Regions from separate parts of the Variovorax trehalosi genome, predicted to be linked through region 2. Evidence: predicted binding sites of a transcription regulator. Region 2 holds the regulator's gene; the other holds the start of a gene.
What was found. Region 2 encodes NrdR, which represses ribonucleotide reductase genes. Its sites were predicted from a motif close to CACNANATNTNGTG; they were not measured.
Positions count from the first base shown of each region.

Region 1: the regulator NrdR is predicted to act here: its motif matches at 1,927-1,940, upstream of ACSFA7_RS29395 (ribonucleoside-diphosphate reductase subunit alpha).

Region 1 covers NZ_JBPJZG010000010.1:28,245-31,598, reverse strand. The annotation lists gene ACSFA7_RS29395 (ribonucleoside-diphosphate reductase subunit alpha) at 1-1,843, opposite strand, end outside; gene ACSFA7_RS29390 (hypothetical protein) at 2,020-2,151, shown strand; gene ampD (1,6-anhydro-N-acetylmuramyl-L-alanine amidase AmpD) at 2,194-2,814, opposite strand; gene ACSFA7_RS29380 (sigma-54-dependent transcriptional regulator) at 2,801-3,354, opposite strand, start outside.
Region 2 covers NZ_JBPJZG010000001.1:904,573-907,926, reverse strand. The annotation lists gene ACSFA7_RS04240 (lytic transglycosylase domain-containing protein) at 1-118, shown strand, start outside; ZMP/ZTP riboswitch at 149-274, shown strand; gene glyA (serine hydroxymethyltransferase) at 316-1,560, shown strand; gene nrdR (transcriptional regulator NrdR) at 1,582-2,025, shown strand; gene ACSFA7_RS04225 (GspH/FimT family pseudopilin) at 2,044-2,598, opposite strand; gene ACSFA7_RS04220 (type IV pilin protein) at 2,595-3,005, opposite strand; gene ACSFA7_RS04215 (pilus assembly protein) at 3,002-3,354, opposite strand, start outside.

The sequences.
Region 1 (3,354 bases), on a different contig from region 2:
TGCCGTCCTTCAGATGCTGCAGCAGGTTCACCGAACCCAGGTTGCAGACGGCCGTTTCGGTGTCGCTGGTGTTCAGCGTGATCTCGGTGCAGAGGTTCGACGAGTGCACGACACCCGCATGCTGCTGTGGCGAGCGCACGTTGCAGGCGTCCTTGAACGTGATCCAGGGATGGCCGGTCTCGAACAGCATCGTGAGCATCTTGCGCCACAGGTCCGAGGCCTGGATGGTGCGCGCGGGCTTGATCTCGCCGCGGGCAGCCTTTTCTTCGTAGGCGACGTAGGCTTTTTCGAAGTCGGCGCCGAACAGGTCGTGCAGGTCAGGCACGTTGGAGGGCGAGAACAGCGTCCAGGTGCCCTTTTCCATCACGCGGCGCATGAAGAGGTCGGGGATCCAGTTGGCCGTGTTCATGTCGTGCGTGCGGCGGCGGTCGTCGCCGGTGTTCTTGCGCAGTTCCAGGAACTCTTCGATGTCGAGGTGCCACGACTCGAGGTACGTGCAGACCGCGCCCTTGCGCTTGCCGCCCTGGTTCACGGCCACGGCGGTGTCGTTCACCACCTTCAGGAAGGGCACCACGCCCTGCGATTCGCCGTTGGTGCCCTTGATGTGGCTGCCGAGCGCGCGCACGCGGGTCCAGTCGTTGCCCAAGCCGCCCGCGAATTTCGAGAGCAGCGCGTTTTCCTTGATTGACTCGTAGATGCCGTCCAGATCGTCGGGCACGGTGGTCAGGTAGCAGCTGGACAGCTGCGAGCGCAGCGTGCCGGCGTTGAATAGGGTCGGCGTGCTCGACATGAAGTCGAACGACGACAGCACTTCGTAGAACTCGATGGCGCGGGCTTCGCGGTCGATCTCGCCGAGCGACAGGCCCATGGCCACGCGCATGAAGAAAGCCTGCGGCAGTTCGATGCGGGTCTTGCGCACGTGCAGGAAGTAGCGGTCGTACAGCGTCTGCAGGCCCAGGTAGTCGAACTGGTTGTCGCGTTCGGCCTTGAGGGCCGCGCCCAGGCGGGGCAGGTCGTACTGCAGCAGCTTCTCGTCGAGCAGGTCGTTCTCCACGCCCTTCTTGATGAACTGCGGGAAGTAGTCGGCGTAGGCGGTGGCGCGTTCGGCGGGCATCACTTCGCGGCCGACGATCTCCTTGAAGATCGTGTGCAGCAAGAGGCGCGCGGTGGCGAAGGTGTAGTCGGGGTCTTTCTCGATCAGCGTGCGGGCCGCCAGGATCGAGGCCTTGTAGACCTCGTCGAGCGGCACGCCGTCGTACAGGTTGCGCATCGTCTCGGCGACGATCGGTGCGGCGGTGATGCTGTCGCCCAGGTTCTCGCAGGCCGATTCGATCAGGCCCTTGAGCTGGTTCAGGTCGAGCGCGACGCGTTCGCCGTTGTCCAGCACATGCAGCGTCGGCGTGGCTGGCGCTTCCTGCTCGACCTGCTTGGAACGCTCCTGCGTGCGGCGTTCGCGATACAGCACGTAGGCACGCGCGATTTCATGGTGGCCGCCGCGCATCAGGCCGAGCTCGACCTGGTCCTGCACGTCTTCGATGTGGAAGGTGCCGCCGCCCGGACGCGAGCGCACCATGGCGCGGATCACGCCTTGCGTGAGCACGTCGACCGTCTCGCGCACGCTGGCCGAAGCCGCGCCCTGGGTGCCGTGCACGGCCAGGAAGGCCTTCATCATCGCGATGGCGATCTTGTTCGGCTCGAAGGGAACGACGGCGCCGTTGCGGCGGATGATCTGGTAGTGCGCGAGGTTCTGGCCGGCGGGCGAGCCGGCGGTGTCACGCTGTTGTTGGGGAGGCGTGGAGGGAACGGCACGCGGGGTCGATGGGGTGTTCAGGGCTGTTTGCATTCGCTTCCTCTCGGTTGGCAATTCTTGTTGGGTGGCGACGCCTTGGCTGGGCGCCGCGCCGGCGTTGTTGACCGGACGGAGGACACTATATCTAGGGTGCCAGGGGTCTACAAGCCACTACAGGTAGTGTTTTGTGAGTGATTCACCTACTGCGGGTATCTCTCTAGGCATAGGCCATGGCTGGCGATGCCGCGTCAATACTGGCCTATGGTCGCGCAACCCGCATGGGACGTGGCTTGCAAGCCGATTTGAGCCTGCAAGCCGCATGGTTGCTGCGGTTCGCATTTGCATTCTCGAAAGCGATGTGACCCGAGGGCAGGGCATCGCGGGGCGTCACGCGATTGAAAAAATTAGCGCTCCATCACAGATGGGGGAAACATCTGTGATTTCCAGCCCAGTTGCGCGTGCAGCAATCGCCAATCGAAGCCCGCGCCGGGGTCCTGTTTCCGGCCCGGCGCGATGTGCTCGTGACCGGCGATGAATGCGATGGCGTAGTGCTGCGCGATCGCGGGGCAGAGGCTGGCGAGCGTCTCGTACTGCGCGGCTTCGAAGGTCTGGCCCTCGAGGCCTTCGAGCTCGATGCCGATCGAGTCGTCGTTGCAGTTGCTGCGGCCGCGCCACGACGACACGCCTGCATGCCATGCACGGTCGTCGCAGCTCACGAACTGCCAGAGCTCGCCGTTGCGGCGCACGTAGAAATGCGAGGACACCTCGATGCCGCGAATCGACTGGAAGTAGGGATGCGCATCCCAGTCGAGCCGGTTGGTGAAGAGCCGCTGCACCGCATCGCCGCCGTATTCGCCGGGCGGCAGGCTGATCGAATGCAGCACGATGAGGTCGGTCTGCGCGTCGCTCGGCCGGGGGCCGAAATTCGGCGAGGGCAGGGCTTTCGCGAAGCGGTACCAGCCGGCCCGCCAGAGCCCGTCGCCGGCGGGCGGCGTGTCGTGTGCGGCGTCTTCAGTCGTCGACATGGCTGCTGGCGCCATCGTCGCCGTTGGGCGTGGTGATGCCCAGCCGCGCGATGCGGTAGCGGATCTGGCGCAGGCTCATGCCCAGGCGCGCGGCGGCCGCGGTGCGGTTGAAGCCGCTCTCGTGCAAGGCACGCACGAGGATCTCGCGCTCCTGCTGGTCGAGGTAGGCCTGCAGGTCGGAGGGCAGAGGTGGCGGCGCGGGCTTGACCTCTGCCACCGGTGCCGGTGCGACAACGACCGATGCCTGCTCATCGCTGCGAGGCGCGAGCTGTGCAGGCGTGGCCGATGCCACGTCGGCAGCCGCCATCGCCGTCGCGACATTGCCGCCCATCAGGTCGAGGTGCAGCTCGTCGCCGTCGTTGAGCGCGACCGCGCGGTGCAGCAGGTTTTCGAGCTCGCGCACGTTGCCGTCGAGCGGGTGCAGCGCCAGGCGGCGAAGCAGCTCGGCCGACAGATGCGGCACGGGCAGCCCGCCGTCCTGCGCGATGCGCGCGAGCAGCGCAGCGCAGAGCGCGGGCAGGTCCTCGCGGCGGTCGCGCA
Region 2 (3,354 bases):
GCCCCGCACGACCGTGCGCGCGCAGCCGATTCCCATCGTGACGCCGGCACCGGCCCCGATCAAGGCCGAAGAAGGCTCGGAGCCCGCCAAGGTCGCCCTGCTTTCCGCGGTTTCCTGAAGCCGGCCCGGCTGGGTGTGAGCTACACTCGGCCCTGTACGCGACTGGCGATAGGCGCAGCACCTGAACAAGGTGCCACGCGCTGACGTGGAATACCACTGGGAAGCGTACCGCCTGGCCACAACAGGCGTTCAGCCGTTCGCCTGGGCAGCCCTTGTTTGGTTGAAGAACAAGGACCTCGTCTTCAAAGGACTGCCATGTACCAACGCAATATCTTGGTCGAACAGACCGATCCCGAAATCTGGGCCGCGATTCAAGCCGAAAACGCGCGCCAGGAACACCACATCGAGCTGATCGCCAGCGAGAACTACGCCTCGCCTGCCGTCATGGCCGCCCAGGGCTCGCAGCTCACTAATAAGTACGCCGAAGGCTACCCGGGCAAGCGCTACTACGGCGGCTGCGAGCATGTCGACGTGGCCGAGCAACTGGCCATCGACCGCGTCAAGCAGATCTTCGGTGCCGACGCCGCCAACGTGCAGCCGCATTGCGGCGCCTCGGCCAACGAAGCCGTGATGCTGGCGTTCTTGAAGCCCGGCGACACCATCATGGGCATGAGCCTGGCCGAAGGCGGCCACCTGACCCACGGCATGCCTCTCAACATGAGCGGCAAGTGGTTCAACGTGGTGAGCTACGGCCTGGACGCCAACGAAGCCATCGACTACGACGCGATGGAACGCAAGGCGCACGAGCACATGCCCAAGCTGATCATCGCGGGCGCCTCGGCCTACTCGCTGCACATCGACTTCGAGCGCTTCGCCAAGGTGGCCAAGGACGTGGGCGCGATCTTCATGGTCGACATCGCCCACTACGCCGGCCTCGTGGCCGCGGGCGTGTACCCGAACCCCGTGCCGCACGCCGACATCGTGACCTCGACCACCCACAAGAGCCTGCGCGGCCCGCGCGGCGGCATCATCCTGATGAAGTCGCAGCACGAGAAGGCCATCAACAGCGCGATCTTCCCGGGCCTGCAAGGTGGCCCGCTGATGCACGTGATCGCCGCCAAGGCCGTCGCGTTCAAGGAAGCGATGACGCCCGAGTTCAAGGCCTACCAGCAACAGGTGGTCAAGAACGCCAAGATCGTGGCCGACACCCTCACCGAGCGGGGCCTGCGCATCGTGAGCGGACGCACCGAAAGCCACCTGATGCTGGTCGACCTGCGCGCCAAGGGCATCACCGGCAAGGAAGCCGAAGCCGTGCTGGGCAGCGCCCACATGACGATCAACAAGAACGCGATCCCCAACGACCCCGAAAAGCCGATGGTCACCAGCGGCGTGCGCATCGGCACCCCCGCCATGACCACCCGCGGCTTCAAGGACGAAGAGGCCCGCATCACCGCGAACCTGATCGCCGACGTGCTCGAGAACCCGCGCGACGCGGCGAACATCGACGCAGTGCGCGCCAAGGTGCACGCGCTGACGAGCCGCTTCCCGGTCTATCGCTGATCGACTGGAAGACCTGGCCGCATGAAATGCCCTTTTTGCGGTCATCTTGAAACGCAGGTCGTCGAGACCCGCGTTTCGGAAGACGCCGACTTCGTCCGCAGGCGCCGCCAGTGCAGCGCCTGCGACAAGCGCTTCACCACCTACGAGCGCCCCGACGTCAACTTCCCCGTGGTCGTGAAGAAGGACGGCAGCCGCGCCGACTTCGACTCCTCCAAGGTGCGCGCCTCGATGATGCTGGCGCTGCGCAAGCGCCCGGTGAGCATCGAGCAGATCGACACCGCTCTCCTGCGCATCGAGCAGAAGCTGCTGGCCAGCGGCCTGCGCGAAATCGATTCGACCAAGGTCGGCGAACTCGTGATGCGCGAGCTCAAGCGCCTGGACAAGGTGGCCTATGTGCGCTTTGCCTCGGTGTATCGCAGCTTCGAGGACGTGGACGAGTTCAGGCAATTGCTACGGGACATCTGACCGACGCTGCGGCGGCTGTCAGCCGCCATCGTCGCCCCTGCCGCACACCCCCGAGCCGCAATCGCCGCTCGCATCCGGATTGCAGACCTTCGCCCGGCCTGAGGCCGAGACGACTATCGATGCCCTGCGCCCGGTCTCGGCTTTCAGCGTCAGGCAGCCCGCGCTGAAGCCGGCCCTTGCGGTCTGTCGCGAGAACCCGTTGCCGTCGTAACGCAGGCCCTGCGCAAACCCGCCCCCGAGCGTCGCGTCGACACTCACGCCCTGCGGCAACCGCTCGAAGCGCCGCAGCGTCTTGAAGGACTCATCGCCTCCGGTCCGAACGACCCAGCCATGGGACCAATCGCCGCCCGTGAACGCAGCCACCTCCACGGGCCGCGCGCGCTGAATGGCCTCCATGCGCGCGAAGCTCAATGCGGAACTGAGGCCCTGGGCGGCGGTCGCGAGACGCTGGTTGAGCAGCATGTCGCGAAAGCTCGGTGCGCCGACGGCGGCCAGCACCGCCACGATGGCCACGACGACCATCAGCTCGACCAAGGTGAAGCCGGCCGACGCCGCGCTCTTGCCGCCCGTCATTGCCAGCACCTGGCGGGCTGCGTCCCGTCGCAGCCTTTGCCGCCTGTGCTGTCCACCCAGAGATTGCCGACCTGCGGGTCGGAGAATCCGGCCTTCAGCGTGGCCGTCAGCCGGATGCAACTGTCGGTGCTCCCCTTCCCTTCGCAACTGCTGCTCTCGACGGTGTACTTGCCGCCAGCGCCGCCGTCTCCCGAGTCACCCGCGTAGCGCCGGTACCGCCCCACCTGTGTGTAGCGGCGCTCCTGCTCCTGCATCTGCTGCATCAGCGCGGAACGCCCCTCGCTGCGCCAGCCCTTGCGTACGAAATCCATGTACGACGGATAGGAGATGGCCACCAGGATCGCGGCAATAGCCAGCACGATCAGCATCTCGATCAGCGTGAAACCGCGAAGCACCGGGGTCCTCATTGCTTCGCTCTCCGATAGTCGGTGATCTGTCGCCAGTTCAGGCGTCCGCCGGTCTGGCCCACCTTGCCGTCGCCGACGGGCTGCGCGGTCGAGAGGCCTGTGCCCCGACCGCTGCGCGCACCCGTGCTGACGATGGCGAGGCGCTTCGTTTCCGAACGGCGCCCGAGCGCATCGGTCGCACCGAAGCCGGCCGTGCCCAACTGCACCAGATGCGGCGCCCCCAGCATGCCGACACTCGATGGCATGCAGGTGCCGCCCTGCGAGAGCCCCGTCATCGCGTTCACAGCGCAGGTGCGGCCGCCGCCGTCGGCGCTGCAAGCGCTGGAATCGGGAATCAGCGTGTTGAAGA